One region of the Veillonella sp. T34266-5 genome, then DNA from elsewhere that is predicted to be linked to it. Evidence: a T-box and tRNA genes for the amino acid it is inferred to sense, from the RefSeq annotation. Region 1 holds a T-box; the other holds one or more tRNA genes.
The links. A T-box is a leader RNA that pairs with one kind of tRNA and senses whether it is charged. The one in region 1 lies ahead of cysS (cysteine--tRNA ligase), so its partner is inferred to be a tRNA-Cys.
Positions count from the first base shown of each region.

Region 2: it has a tRNA-Cys gene. The T-box ahead of cysS (cysteine--tRNA ligase) is inferred to sense a tRNA for this amino acid. The anticodon was not compared.

Region 1 is NZ_PPCZ01000013.1:124,986-133,332, forward strand. It holds gene rlmB (23S rRNA (guanosine(2251)-2'-O)-methyltransferase RlmB) at 1-531, opposite strand, end outside; gene VIHSUH07_RS05525 (Mini-ribonuclease 3) at 524-1,009, opposite strand; gene cysS (cysteine--tRNA ligase) at 999-2,447, opposite strand; T-box leader at 2,497-2,702, opposite strand; gene VIHSUH07_RS05535 (bile acid:sodium symporter family protein) at 2,922-3,893, opposite strand; gene gltX (glutamate--tRNA ligase) at 3,994-5,454, opposite strand; gene ispD (2-C-methyl-D-erythritol 4-phosphate cytidylyltransferase) at 5,457-6,629, opposite strand; gene VIHSUH07_RS05550 (PIN/TRAM domain-containing protein) at 6,622-7,770, opposite strand; gene radA (DNA repair protein RadA) at 7,841-8,347, opposite strand, start outside.
Region 2 is NZ_PPCZ01000016.1:49,318-57,664, reverse strand. It holds gene VIHSUH07_RS06155 (segregation and condensation protein A) at 1-349, opposite strand, end outside; gene VIHSUH07_RS06150 (phosphoethanolamine transferase) at 517-2,349, shown strand; gene VIHSUH07_RS06145 (DUF523 domain-containing protein) at 2,388-2,843, opposite strand; tRNA gene VIHSUH07_RS06140 (tRNA-Leu) at 2,912-3,000, opposite strand; tRNA gene VIHSUH07_RS06135 (tRNA-Cys) at 3,017-3,091, opposite strand; tRNA gene VIHSUH07_RS06130 (tRNA-Gly) at 3,104-3,178, opposite strand; tRNA gene VIHSUH07_RS06125 (tRNA-Phe) at 3,186-3,261, opposite strand; tRNA gene VIHSUH07_RS06120 (tRNA-Asp) at 3,267-3,342, opposite strand; gene VIHSUH07_RS06115 (MBL fold metallo-hydrolase) at 3,393-3,989, opposite strand; gene VIHSUH07_RS06110 (TrkH family potassium uptake protein) at 4,036-5,523, opposite strand; gene trkA (Trk system potassium transporter TrkA) at 5,531-6,871, opposite strand; gene VIHSUH07_RS06100 (CvfB family protein) at 6,875-7,768, opposite strand; gene rsfS (ribosome silencing factor) at 7,772-8,134, opposite strand; gene VIHSUH07_RS06090 (LCP family protein) at 8,146-8,347, opposite strand, start outside.

The sequences.
Region 1 (8,347 bases):
ATCACCTTCCATATGAGCGCCAAGAACCCAGAATCCTTGTTTTTGCAACTGTTTAATCGTTTGCGTAACATTACCAACTTGAACGAGTGGAATCTGCTCTACTGCACCGGCAGATGTTTTAGCAACCGTTGCGTTAATAGGTGCATTATGGCGTTTAGGAATCAAAACTGCTGTGGCCCCCACACATTCGGCAGTACGGATAATAGCCCCCATATTATGAGGATCCTCTACGCCATCCGTTAAGATAAGCAAAGGGTTCTCATGATTGGACTCTTGTAGTACTTCTCCAAGGTCTTTAAATTCTACAGCATTCACAAAAGCAATGACACCTTGATGAGGTACATCCGTTTCATAGCGATTCATCTGTTTAACAGGTGTGGGGCGAATCTCTACCCCCTTTGATTTTGCTAGTCCTACGATGTCAGATAAACCTGTTTTAACTTTATCATCACTCACCAAAATGCGTTGTATAGAACGGCCTGCTTTTAATGCTTCCTTTACGGCATTTCTGCCTACAATATAATTATCCATGTGAAAGTCCTCTTAATGTAATAGAATAGGCCTCTTTCATCAATTCATTAAGTCGGTCCTGCTGACCTGTTTCATATAGGAAACCAAGGACTGCTTCAAAGGCGGTACTATTTCGATATTCTCGTACAGAACTACTCTTAGGTACATTGACATTACTATTTCGAGCTCGTCTAGCAATTGTTTGTTCATCCTCTGTAAGCATTGATTCTAATTGATCCAATACTTTTGACTGAGATTTTGCACAAATAAATTCGGTTACCAATGTATGTAGAACCTGAACCTTTGAAATACTCATTTCTACAACGCGTTGTCTAATGTACATAGAATACACAGCATCACCAATATAGGCCAACATAACAGCATCTGAAGCTAATACTTCAGATGCTGGTTTAGATACAAAAGAATGGTCTTCCGTATCTAAGAGTATTAATTTTTTTATAGCTTCTTGTTTCAGAAATTGAAATTGCTTAAATTTCACGCTTTTTCCACCGTGCTCCTGTAGGAGAATCTTCAATAGTAATACCAATTTCAGCTAATCGATCGCGAATGCAATCGGCAAGAACCCATTGTTTTTGCTCACGGCACGCTTGGCGAACAGATAAAATAACGTCCATCAATTGTTCGTATTCTGCAGCGTCAGCACCAGTATTACCTTCCCAAGCTTTTTCTAATACGCCAATGACCTCTGTCATAAACTTGAAGATACGTTTTACCTCAGCGATTGCTTCTTGGCAAACAACACCTTCACGGCCTGTTACAGCTTGGTAATAAATGTTGATTTCTTTAGCAAGGCCAAACATGCTAGATGTAGCTAAAGCAGTATTGAAATCATCGCTCATAGCAGCTTCGAATTCTTCTTCATATTCTTTAGCTTTTTCTAATAAACGTTGAGCATCGTCACAAGGGCCAGCTTCACATTTTTCAAGATATAAAAGATTTTCGATAGCAGTGCCTAATCGTTCCAAAGATTTGTTAGCTTCTTCTAAACGTTCATCGGAGAAATCCAATGGGCTACGATAATGTGTGCTTAGTAAGAAGTAACGTAAAGCATCTGGACTATATTGTTCTAAAATATCTTTCACCAAGAAGAAATTATTCAAGGATTTGGACATTTTTTCAGAATTAATCGTAATGAATCCATTATGTAACCAGTATTTTACAGATGGATGATGGCCAGAACAGCCTTCAGATTGAGCAATTTCATTCTCATGATGAGGGAAAATCAAATCACTACCACCGCCATGGAAATCGAATTCTTCGCCTAAATATTTTTGGCTCATAGCGGAACATTCGATGTGCCAACCTGGACGACCGTTGCCCCAAGGACTTTCCCAGAATGGTTCACCTGGTTTTGCAGCTTTCCAAAGTGCAAAGTCCATAGGGTTCTTTTTACGACCATCTACTTCAATACGAGCGCCAGCTTCCATATCATCTAATGTACGACCAGACAATTCACCATAATGGTCAAATTTTTCTACGCTAAAATACACATCTCCATCTAGCTCATAAGCAAAGCCCTTATCAATAAGCGTAGAAATCATCTTGAGAATATCAGGGATATGAGTAGATACGCGTGGATATACATCAGCACGTTCTACACCAAGTGCATCCATAACTTCAAAATAGCTATCGATATAACGATTGGCAATTACGTCCCATGCTACACCTTCACCATTAGATGTATTAATAATTTTATCGTCTACATCAGTGAAGTTTTGTACATACGTTACTTTATATCCTACATGTTTCATGTAGCGACGAATTACATCCCACGTTACAAAAGGACGAGCATTACCAATATGAGGATGATTATATGGTGTTACACCACAAACATACATCTTTGCTTCACCTGGTGTTACAGGAGTAAACACCTCTTTTTGGCGCGTCATTGTATTATAAACTGTAATTTCTCTCATCGATACTGATGCCTCCATATTCGAAAAATAAAAAAGAACCCTCATCTCATACAGAGACGATGGTCCGCGGTTCCACTCTGTTAGGTACCAATGTGGTACCCACTCATCGCATAACGGCGCGTCACCGGACAAACCTACCTATAATCGGGATGTCAGCTCATGAATGCATTTCGTCTACCTATCCTTGAACCCTCCCACCATCGGTTCTCGCTAAAAAGTTAGTTGTAGAGTACTTCTTTCAATCTTAGCTTTTAATGTATACCTATATTAAGATATAAAATAATTTTACCAATAATGCTATATAATGTCAATAATTACAAGAAAAACCTCCATCTTCAAAACCATTGAATATATCCCTTTATCAAGGGAATTAAACATATTAAGGATTATGAAAATGGAGGTTCAATCGCACTTTGAAACGAAATTTATTATCAGTTACAAACTGTTAAATCAATGTTCTTACTACGTTAAGAACTAAGCTTGTTCTAATTTTTCTTGATCATCATGTTTACGACAAATACCGGCAAAAATAGAGCCTGTAAAATTATGGATGATAGAGAATACAGCACCTGCTACCGCTGCTTGTGGTGTAAAATGTTTCATCGCTAATGACACGGACAATGCAGAGTTTTGCATGGCCACTTCAATTTGCATAGCACGACGAGATGATACATCGATATTAAGAACTTTACAAATAAAGAATGTAACAACGTAGCCACTCAAGTTTTGTACTAAACAAGCTACAAAAATGATGAGACCTGTTTCAGCAATTTGTTTTTGGTTAACCGCTGTTACGGCTGCCAAAATAAGTAATACTGCAATAGCTGCTATGGTAGGACATACAGATTTAACTGGTTCGATTTTAGATCCAATAAAGTAATTCAATACGATACCTAGAATGATTGGAACCAATACGATTTTAACGATGGATATAAACATCGGCATAAATTGAATTTCAATGGATGATGTAGCACCTGCGTACAATACTACGAATAATGGTGTTAAAATTGGAGCCAATAATGTAGATACGGTCGTGGCAGATACGGACAATGGCACATTACCATTAGCGAGGAATGTCATTACATTAGAAGCCGTACCACCTGGACATGCACCTAGCAAGATGAAACCTATACCAATTTCCGGTGGAAAGTTAAAAATAAGAGCTACTAAAAAGCCTGCTAATGGCATCCATAGAAATTGAATGACAGATACGAGGATAACCTTCATTGGTTGTTTAAACACATCAAGAAATACTTGTGCTGTTAACGTTAAACCCATAGCAAACATAACAAATTGTAACATATATGCCACATATGGTGTCATCCACGCAAAGAATGTTGGTAGCATATAAGCTAATACGGCCATCAATAAAACTATCCAAGATAAATAGCTATTGAAGAGATGGTTAATAGATCGAATTAAACTCATCAAAACACTCACTTTCATAAAAACCAAAATAAAATACGCCGATAATTATAGCAAATCTGTACATTATATACAACAAAGGCCCTCACACCATCGGTATGAGAGCCTTTCAATAGTTCTATTATTTAGTTAAAGCACCTACATTGTCTAAATGATGTAAGCATTTTTCTTTACCAAGCAATGTAACGATATTGTTTAAATCAGGACCATGCATTTGGCCAGTCAAGGCAACGCGCAATGGCATGAACACAAATTTACCTTTCAAAGATGTTTCTTTCATAACAGCCTTGATAGCTTTTTTAACAGCTTCTGGAGTAACTTCATCCATGTCTGCCAATTTTTCTTTGAAAGCATTCAATACAGTTGGAGCAGATTCTTCGTTAAGCACTGCCTTTAACTCTTCTTCATGACCTTCTTCGAGGAATACTGTTTCCCCCATGAACATGCCTACATGATCTTTAATTTGAGCACCAAAGCTAATATGATCGCGGAATGTAGAGCAAAGTAATGTTAGCCAATCAATGTCAGCTTGGTTCAAGCTATCTGGAGCTAAACCAACCTCTTTCAAATGAGGCAAGCAAAGGTGGAATAACTCTTCATCGCTCAAGTTTTTCATGTAATGGAAATTAATATGGTTTAATTTATCGATATCAAATACAGCTGGGTTCTTAGCAACGCGATCCATGGAGAAGGCTTGAATCAATTCATCTTGCGTAAAGAATTCTTCTTCACCTTCTGGAGCCCAACCGAGAAGTGCCAAGAAGTTTACTAATGCTTCTGGCAAGTAACCCAATTGTTTGTATTGATCAACAGATGTGGCACCATGACGTTTGGACATTTTCTTATAATCTTTGCCCAGAATTAAAGAAATGTGACCGAATGTAGGAATGTCCCAACCAAGTGCTTCGTAGATGGCCATTTGACGAGGTGTGTTGGATAAATGTTCTTCTGCACGAATAACATGAGTGATTTTCATCATGTGGTCATCCATTACAACGGCAAAGTTATATACAGGGATACCATCGGATTTTACGATTACAAAATCACCTACACCATTGGACTCGAAAGATACATGACCACGAACCATATCATCAAATGCATAGGTTTTATTCAAAGGTACGCGAAGACGGATAGTTGGTTTTCTACCTTCTGCACGATATTTTTCTTTTTCTTCTTCTGTAAGATGGCAGCAATGACCATTATATTTAGGGGTTTCGCCGCGTTCCATTTGCGCCTGACGTACTTCATCGAGTTCTTCAGCTGTACAGAAGCATTCATAAGCTTTATCTTCATCAAGTAAACGTTGTGTTACTTCTTTGTATAAATCAAGACGTTCTGTTTGACGATAAGGACCATTTTCCCCACCTACATCAATGCCTTCATCCCAATTCATACCGAGCCATTGCAAAGATGCCTTAATATTTTCTTCACTTTCACGAGTAGAACGAGATAAATCTGTATCCTCAATACGAAGTACAAACGTACCTTTTTCCTTACGTGCTAATAGCCAGTTGAACAAAGCGGATCGAGCACCGCCAATATGAAATGGACCTGTTGGACTTGGCGCAAAACGTACCTTCATAATTAAACCTCTCCTTCATATACGGAAACTACTGCCTGTGCTGCAATACCTTCACGGCGCCCAATGGCACCAAGCATTTCATTGGTAGTAGCCTTAATACTAATGCGATCTAATGGAATTTCTAAAACAGATTGTAAATTAGCCTTCATCGTATCGATGTGTGGCTTTAATTTTGGCGTTTCAGAAATAACCATAATATCTATATTATAGGCTTCTAAGCCTCTTTCTTTCAACAAGGAATTCACTTGTTTTAATAAAATCATGCTAGAAATCCCTTTATATGCATCATCTTCTGGTGGAAAATAATAGCCGATATCCTTTAAACCAGCAGCACCAAGCAAGGCATCCATCAACGCATGAATCAACACATCTGCATCAGAATGACCATCAGGGCCAACAGGTGATTCAATATGAACGCCACCCAAGATACAAGGTCTTCCTTCCTTTAATCGATGAATATCATAGCCAAAACCTACGCGCATACGTTGCTCCTTGATTCCTAAATATCGTTTAGCCACCGCAATATCATTCGGTGTGGTAACCTTGATGTTTTCGTAATCGCCATCTAAAATATACACATCTTTGCCGATATACTCAACTAAGGATACATCATCCGTCCCTAAATAAGCATCTTGCTTAGCCGTTTCTTGAGCCTCTTTGAATATATCTTTTTGGAAACCTTGTGGCGTTTGAATGTTCATCAACTCATTGCGATTCAATGTTTCTAAGACCTGTCCATCAATATCAACACGCTTAATCGTATCTGTAGATGGTACACCTATAGTCACAGCACCATGAGTTTCTGCCCCTTCAATAACTCGTTCAAATAACTCTGACTTTGCTAACGGTCTAGCTCCATCGTGAACGAGTACAATATCTATATCATCGCCAACCGCTTGTAAACCTGCATACACAGAATCTTGACGCTCTTTGCCTCCTGTAACAATTTTAATTGATTTTGAAAGCCCTAATGACGCAATATGTTGCTCCATATAGGATGCTTCACCATCAGCAACGACGAGAATGACTTCACTAACTGCTTTCACTTGATTAATATGGCTCAATGTCCATTGAATAATCGATTTTTGACCGAGTTTAATGAAAATCTTATTCTCATCATGACCCATTCGGCGTCCCGCGCCAGCAGCTAATACAATACAGCTAACCTTACTCATGCTTACCTCCATCTACACGCGCAAAAATCATACGACCTGCACTTGTTTGTAAAATGGATGTAACCATAACCTCAACCTCTTGACCTACATATGGACGACCGTCTTCTACGACAATCATAGTCCCATCATCTAAGTAGGCAACGCCTTGTTGAACCTCTTTACCTTCCTTCATCACTTGTACGCGAATCCATTCGCCTGCAATGAGGGCCGGTTTTAATACATTGGCTAATTCGTTTAAATTTAAAACCTTAATACCTTGTACACGAGCCACTTTATTAAGATTAAAATCATTTGTCATGAGCTTCCATTGTTTCTCTAAGGCTAATCGCATTAATTTAGAATCAACTTCATGTAGATCATCATAGTCATCTTCTACGATTTCAATAGGTACCAGTTTTGCATCCTGCATTTCTTTCAAAATATCTAATCCACGACGACCACGATTTCGTTTCATCGCATCTGCGGAGTCGGAAATAATTTGTAACTCATTTAAGACGAATACAGGAACAACCAAAGGCCCATCAATGAACCCAGTAGCACATAACTCCTTGATACGGCCATCTATGATAACAGAAGTATCTAGTAGCTTTGTTGTTGAATTAGTGTCACTGGATTTATGGGATCCAAACATATTGAAGCCTCTACTTTTTTTAGTCCCCGCCTCACTGCGTTTCCATTGCTTCAAATAGTTAAGATACATTTCAGGTCCCTTACGGGCCATCAAACGTACACCACTATAACCGAAAATGGCACTTAAAATGATTGAAATATAGGGGCCAATAATAGGAACCTGATTGAATGCTGCACCAATTAAATTAGCAATAATAAGACCAAATAATAAACCGATGGTACCTGCAATCAATTCTTGGTTAGGAATATGTGTTAATACCCGTTCCAATTGTCTAGCAATGACTAAACCTTGTTTTAAAATAAAGGACGAAATAAAATAACCTATTAAAATACCAATAATCGTACCTATTACAATAACTGAAATACGTGCCACAGTGAGCGACATATCACCAAAGCTTGCAAATTGAGATACTAAATAAGGATCAATAATAGGGGCTAAATTGTCCATACCTACGTATGCTGCTGTACCAATGAGGATAGCAATCACATACCGTAAAATGCCATAAATCATGGCATCACCTCCTTTAAATACCATAGAGTTTATACTCTATGAATTAGCCTTCTATGAACTATAACATGTATTAAGAAAATGCGAGTTGCATCGCTTGTGCAATGGACTTAACGCCCCGGATTTGAATGGACTTATCATCATGCTTAATTTGCTTATAATTCCCTTCTGGGATAATAAACTTTGTAAAGCCCAATTTCTTAGCTTCATTAATCCGTTGTTCTATGCGTGGAATGCTACGAACATTACCAGTCAATCCAACCTCGCCAAGAATCACCATGTCATGAGGCACTACGCGATTTTTTAAATTAGATACAATGGCAACAGCCATCGATAAATCACAAGCCGGTTCATTAACCTTTAACCCACCAATTACATTGACATAGACATCCTTATTGCCCAGCGTAAAGCCACACCGTTTTTCCAATACTGCTAGTAGCACAATTAGACGATTCAAATCATAGCCAATAGCCGTACGTCTTGGCATTCCAAAGGCTGTTGTAGCTACCAAACTTTGAACCTCTACCAGAATGGGACGAACCCCTTCTAGATAAATCATGACCGCACTACCACTTTCATC
Region 2 (8,347 bases), on a different contig from region 1:
ATTCAATAGATGCTTTTTCCATTAAGATTTGAGTAAAATCTTTTATCTTTTTAAACTCTACTAACTTAGCCACTAATTCATCTCGTGGATCTTCGCTTTCATCGGGTTCAGGTTCAACCTTAGGTAATAGCATACGGGACTTAATTTGTAATAATGTAGATGCCATTACAAGGAATTCACTACTATAATGGATATCAAAATGATTCCAATTATCTAGATATTCTAAATATTGGCTAGTGATTTCAACAATTGGGATATCCGTAATTTCAATCTTATGTTTTTCAATTAAATGTAAGAGTAAATCGAGCGGGCCCTCGAATACATCCAATTTATAATTATAGTCCCCCATGAATCCCCATTCCTTAACGATACTACTTCATAACTATATAATTATATCCTAAATTAAAGATTTCTTCTACGTACAGCATATATAATTGTATTTTTTAGTATTCTTTGTTATCTTATAATGTGAAGAAAAATATATATTGTTGTAAGCTCCTTTAGAAAGGATACATTATGTTATCATCAATGAAATCATTGATTCGAAATCCTATTTTGCGTTTTGGCATTATAGGCATAGTGCTCTACATTGCACTATTTTTTATTTATGAACCAGTTACATTAGGTCTAGATGTTGAGGATATTACAATCCTTGCGGTACCGACCATGGTCGGAATGTTCTTATTCCAGTACTTTATGAGCTGTACCGTGTTCCATCGTGCATTTCTAGGCTATGGTCTGGTTGGTCTACTTTGGGGACTCACATTCCCGCTATTATTTCACTGGTCCTATGTTAAGCCCCTTTACTTCTATGAGTTTGCCAACGATTTTTTATTTGGTTTACTCTTATTTATGGGACTATCCGGCATTCAATATTTGGTAACACAAACGGGACGGCTGCAGAAATTAACATCTGCTATACTGGCATTATTCTCATCGGTCCTTAGTCTCATCCCATTATTACAAATCGGTTATTATATGACCACTTGGCACTGCTTAACACCAGCAAGTCTATTAGCAGTATATATGACAAATCCAGAAGAAGCCTTCGGATTCTTAAAGAATGCTGCTGGTATACCCGGTCTTATCGCCATCGTCATAGGCTTAATATTATGGACACTCTTCCTATATTGGTGCAACCTAGGAATGAAACGAGTTGTCGATTTTAACACAACTCGTCCTTTACGATTAGGCGTACTCATCGCGTCCATGGTAGCATTTATCGTTTATGTACCATTCTTCTTATTTCCTCAAACATGCATCGTAGCCAATTGGACAGCTGCAGGTAATTATGTTAAAGAAATGCAACAGTACAACGATAATCACCACCTTGTTTTTGATTCATTCAATTTGGACTCAAAGGATACAACACCTACTAAAACACCTGGAACTATCATTCTCGTTATCGGCGAATCCAGTTCCCGTGATTACATGAAGGTCTATAATCCAAAATTCCAATACGATGACACACCTTGGCAAGAGGATATGCGAGATCACAATAAAGATTTTATCTTCTTTAATCATGCATACTCTTCTTATGTACAAACGGTGCCAACCTTAGAACGCGCCCTTTCGGAGCGCAACCAATACGATGACCGTCCATTCCTAGATTCTGCTAACATTTTAGATGTAGCCAAAAAAGCAGGCTATACAACATCTTGGTTTAGTAACCAAGGCGTATTTGGCGAATATGATACAGCTATTTCCTTGATGGCTAAAACGGCGGATACTACGAAATGGGCTCATGAATCCTATGGTTTTTCTGATTTATACGATGAAGCATTATTGCCACTATTAAAAACGGTTGATCCAAGTAAAAACAATTTTATCGTAATTCATATTATGGGTAGCCACATTTATTACAATGATAGATATCCTCATGAATTCAGTAAATGGAAAAAAGGCCCTAATCCAGAAGGTATTGAGGCCTATGCAAATAGTCAACTCTACACAGATTGGTTGTTACAACAAATTTATACATATGGTAAAGATAATCTAAATCTTCAAGCTATGGTATATTTTTCTGACCATGGTGAAAGCGTAGATAAATCTCACAACCCAGATACATTTGATTTTGTGATGACACACATTCCATTCTGGATGTACTTATCACCTCAATATCGAGCTGCATACCCTCAAACAGTATCAGCTTTAGATAGTCATGAACATCAATATTTCACCAATGATTTATTGTACGATACATTAGTTGGTCTCATGCATGCACCAAATAGTCGTTACGATAAAACGAGAGACTTTAGTAATAGCGCTTATCGATTTAATCTACATAATCTCACAACGCTATTAGGCGAACAACCATTGACTAATGACCCTGTAAATGCAGGACAATAAGATATCCTATTACAACAATAGCGACGATTGAATTTATATCAATCGTCGCTATTTTGCGTTATAAGGGCTACTACATTCTTTTCTGTATAAATCTGTATATCGTGTTGTAATAAGAGCTCTGACGTGACACCAACCCCTTTTACGAGGGTTCTCGTAAATGTACCATCATATAGTTCACCATATCCACAGCTAGGGCTTTTGGCTTTTAATAAAGCACACCGGCAATTCTTCTCTATAGCAATTGCTAAGGCTAATGTTGCACCGCGTTTAAATTGTTCCGTCACATCGGTACCATTCTTTGTTTGTACTCGATTACCTACGCGTTCTGCTGGACATCTGGGCGTTAACAGCCCTCCTAGTACCTCCGGACATACCGGAACAAGGTTATAGACGTTCTTAAGCTCTTCTAAGCAATCTATTCGATTATGGTCACCATCATAGCGACAACAAACACCGCAAAGGCATTCACTAATTAATAGATTCGGTTTACTCACGTTATATACCTACTCGTAAATACAATTAAAATTATATACAAAAAAAGACTAACCGAAGTTAGTCTTAATGGTGCCGAGGACCGGAATCGAACCGGTACGGTTATTTCTAACCGACGGATTTTAAGTCCGTTGCGTCTGCCTGTTCCGCCACCCCGGCATGGGTAACGATTTTGTGGAGGCGGCACCCAGAATCGAACTGGGGAATAAAGGTTTTGCAGACCTCTGCCTTACCGCTTGGCTATGCCGCCATATAAAGTTAGTGGAGCGGGAAACGAGATTCGAACTCGCGACCCCCGCCTTGGCAAGGCGGTGCTCTACCGCTGAGCTATTCCCGCATGTACATGGTGCCTCAGGACAGAATCGAACTGTCGACACACGGATTTTCAGTCCGTTGCTCTACCGACTGAGCTACCGAGGCATGAATGGCGACCCCGATCAGATTTGAACTGACGATCTTCGCCGTGACAGGGCGACATGTTAACCGCTACACCACGGGGCCGTATCCAAAGTACTTGCTTAGTATATCGGTTATCAGAGTTTTTGTCAACACTATATGTGTAAATTCTTGATGAAGTTTTTTTCATCTCCCAAAATAGTGCTCTCCCTATGTCCAGGTTCTACTAATAATGCATCATCTAGCTCCAGTATTTTACATAAGCTTTTATGTAAATCTTCAGCATCGCCATTATAATTATCGCTATTTCCAACATTTTGTTTAAAAATAGTATCACCTGTAAATAGATGGCCTTCTATTTCAAAACATACGGAACCTGCGCTATGCCCTGGTGTATGATACACCCGTATATGAAATGGTCCGATATTTAGTATGCCTTCTTGCAAGGGAATACATTGAGTAAACATCTTTTTCTTATATACACTTGGGCGCCGGCGAATCAATTGTAATAATTCATGATCCCCCTCATGTAAATACGCAGGAATATTGTAGTACTCACAAATTTCATCGAGTGACGAAACATGATCACAATGACCATGAGTTAATAAAACGGCAAGCGGTGTAGAGTCCCCTACCATCTCAATTATATGCTTACTATGAAATCCTGGATCAATTATGAGAGATTGATTGTCTTCTTTTAATACATAGCAGTTTGCCTTATATAATCCTAATGGACGTTTTATTATTTCCATTATACAATCCCTTCCCCCATAATACATCCAGTATACATATAAGCTTCTACAAAATTCTATATCGTTTTGTAGTATCTTTTTTTATAAAATATCCTTCCCAGAACTGTGGATGAAGCATAACTAGAATCGTAAATAACTCCAAACGACCTAATAGCATATCCACAATAGCCACACCTTTTGCACCTAAAGGTAATAATGCAAAGGAATCAGTTGGGCCATAACTGCCAAATGCTAAACCTACATTACTTTGGAATGCAGTTACTATTTGTAGTGCATCACCTGTAGACAGACCAAAACATGTCATAAGAAATACGGATATAACATAAATCATTAAATATAGAAATATAAATTGTTGCGTCATACGCACCCACTTTTCTGGCAATGGTTTTCCATTGATTCGTACCACTTGAACCATATCAGGGTGTATAGCTTTTCTCAAATATATGATACTACTTTTAATTAGTATAATAAGACGGATAATCTTAACGCCACCAGTTGTAGATCCACTACAGCCACCAAAAAAGCTGGATATAAATAACATCATTTGAGCCGCAGCAGGCCATAAATCGTAATCAGATACGGCAAAACCACTACCCGTTTGTATTGATACTAAGGTAAAGGCTGAATCTTGAAAAGCTTGTCCTATATCCATAGAATTAGATTGAAAATATAAGGATATAAAGGTAATAAGAATACCAATAGCTAATACCAGCCAATACATACGCGTTTCAAAATCAGAGAATAACGCTGAGAATCCTTTTTGAACTACATTATAATATACGGCAAAATTACCGCCTGCAATGACCATAAACAAGATAAATACAACACATATATATGTATTTTGACTATATAAAAAAGTACCTGCAGTAGTCGGCGTCAATCCACCAGTCGCAATAATAGAAAATGCATAATTCAACGCATCAAAAGGATCTATACCACCTAAGCAGAGCATGATAAAACAGATGATGGTAAATATTACGTACAATGTCCATAATTTTGATGCTATAGATTGTATCCGTGGTAACACTACACCTGGTTTTGGTACAGATGCTTCAGCATTAAAAAAATGAGCAGCATCAGCACCGAGATTTCGTAAGAACGATAGAATCAACACAATGATTCCCATACCGCCAATCCAGTGCATCAATCCACGCCAAAGGATGAATGTCTTTGGTATGCTATCTACATCAGCAATAACTGTAGCACCTGTTGCCGTAATACCTGACATAGATTCAAATAGAGCGTCCATCGGATTAACTAATACACCAGATATGATAAAAGGAATAGCCCCCAATAACACTGTGAATATCCATGTGGAACTGACTACTAAAAAGCCATCTCTCAAGCTAAAGGTTTTACTACTATGCCCACCAAGTACTAGTAGAGCACCGAGCAATATGGATAATATAGCGGTAACACCAAAGGACCAATATGCAGTTTCAAATAGAATACTATATATAAATGGTATAACAAGAAAAGCTCCAAAAATATAGAGCAATTTCCCTACCAAGGACATAACAATCTGTATACGCATATAACCCCTACGTTAAATAATTTAATAATTTAGTAACAGATTCAGGCAATGAAAATAGTACAATATGATCACCTACTAACAGCTCTGTATTACCACGCGGAACAATCGCTTCATCATCGCGAAGTATGACACCAACTAGGGCTTTACCAGGGAGGCGGATATCTTTAAGTTGTTTACCGGCTACTGGAGATTGTTCGGTAATAATAATCTCTATGGATTCAGCCTTACCACCTTCAAAAGTAGATATAGAGACAACACCTTCACCACTGCGAACAAATCGTAGTATTTGCCCTGCCGTCATCAATCGTGGTGAAAATACAATATCTATACCGACTTGTTCCATGAGCATAATATATTCAGGTCGTCCCACACGAACAACGGTTTTAGGTATGCCCATATGTTTACCTACCAAGGCAACTAACAGGTTTAATTTATCATCATCAGTTAAAACGATAATAACATCATTATCAGCTACTTCTTCGGCTTCTAGTAAATCAAAATCAGTACCATCTCCATTAATGACAATGGCTTTATCCACTTGTGCTGCCAAGGCTTCACAACGCTCAATATCCTTCTCAATAACCTTAACAGTAAACCCGGCTTTTTCCAATAAGATAGCCAAGTTGCGACCTAATAAACCAGCCCCAACAATAACGGCCCGTTTATGGAAGGTTGCATGATTCGAAAACCATGCTTGTTCTACTTCATTAATACCATCTTTTAAACCTAAAAAGAAAACACTGTCATTTGGTAATAATATACTTTCACCATGAGGTATAATCATTTCACCTAATCGTAAAATGCCAACCAATAACACACCTTCTGGAAAAGTTAACTCTTTTAAAGGTTTATTTACGAGCGGAAATGTATTATTAATTTTAAATTCCATTAAACGTACAGCGCCTTGACCAAATTCTTCTACATCAAGGGCAGAAGGCGTTTCAATAATATGAAGTAATTCTTGCGCCGTAACCATTTCTGGATTAATAAATAAATCAACACCTAATCGTTCTTTCATATGATCGTCCATATGATCAACGATATTTGTATCCCTTACACGTGCTACAGTAGATGGAACACCTGCTATTTTAGCTACCGCACAAGATAACATATTGACTTCATCTGAATCGGTAACTGAGATAAACATCCCCACATCAGATAAGTCAATTTCATTCAACAACTGAATGTCGCTACCATTACCGCACACTAAACTAACATCCAATGTATTTTCAAGATTATGGATACGCTCCTGCGAACGGTCAATAAGATATACGTCATGATCATCTTGCACCAGTCTTTCACACAAGGAATACCCAACCTTACCAGCACCTACTACAATAATCTTCATGATTTAGTCCTCTTGTGAATTGGGAGTCCATTGTTTACCGGATTCTGTCAACAATGTCCATCCATCTTCTTGTACTACAAGGCGGGATTTCATTAAATGACCTAGAGCTCGTTTAAAAGCAGCCTTACTGATATTAAACTTATCCTTAATCAACATGGCTGATGACTCATCACTATAAGGCATTTTACCGCCTCGTTGTAAAAGATATTCCATAATAATATGACCATCAGAAATTAATGCTTTTTCTTTGATAGGACGCATTGACACATTAATACGACCATCTTCGCGTTTAAACGTAACACGGGCCTCTACCATTTCCCCAACATTTAACTTTCTTGTCATTTCTGATCGATGTAAAAAAGCAATCCATCGTTCAGGGGTAATAAAGAAGGCTCCATCACTAGTCAAATTATAAATGGCACCACTTACTTGTTGACCTACAACAGCATCGGTAGCCGCTTTAGAAGCACGGCGCATTTCATCATCAACGTCCATGGAAACTGCCATACGACCAGATTTATCGGTATACAGTTTCACCCATACCTTTTCCCCTACTTGAGGTCTACCACGCATTTCAGCATGAGGCATAAAAATCCCCCGCTCTGTACCAACCTCAACGAAACAACCAAAATTGGTAACATTAATAACCTCAACATAACCAATTTGACCGACCTTCATAGCAGGCAATCGCATGGAGGCAGTCAAACGGCCCTTAGGGTCTCGATATAAAAATACCTCTACCTCATCACCGATAGCAACCGGCGAAGTTTGTTGATCCTTATGGAGCAAAATGTCATCATTTGTATTTCCCGTTTGACCATCAAGGAAAGCGCCATGATCACTAGTGCGTAGAACGCGCAGTGTAGCAATGGTATTTTCCAGTAATTCGCTAGCCATAGATTATTCTCCTTCAAAAGGAACACGTCCAGCATCGTTCCATAAGGCTTCAAGTCCATAAAATTCACGAATTTCATCGTTACCAAATACATGGCAAATGATATCACCAAAGTCCAACAATACCCATTCACCTTCGCGATATCCTTCACGGTGAAGAACTGTCATGCCTTGTTCTGCTGCTTTATCTTCAATTTCATCTGCAATACTTTGAGATTGTTTAATATTATTGGCGCTTACAATCATAAAATAATCACCTAACATGGAAACACCTTCTAAATCAAGGATTTCAATATCATGACCTTTTTTATCATAAGCTGCTTGTGCAAGTGCTAATACATGTTGTTTAATTTCTTCTTTTTGTTTCATTGTATCTCCTATTATTCTTTCTTTTCTGGTTCCGAACCTGGTTCTGATGGTTTTACACGTGTACTTTGTTCTGATTCTACAGCAACAGGCGCCTTTTTCGTTTCAGGTGTAGAAACAAATTGACTTAAATCTTCAGGGGCCAATGTTCCCATCGTTATTCCCACTAAACGTTGAGCTTCGGTTGGATTAACATGCCAATACACAACATCATTA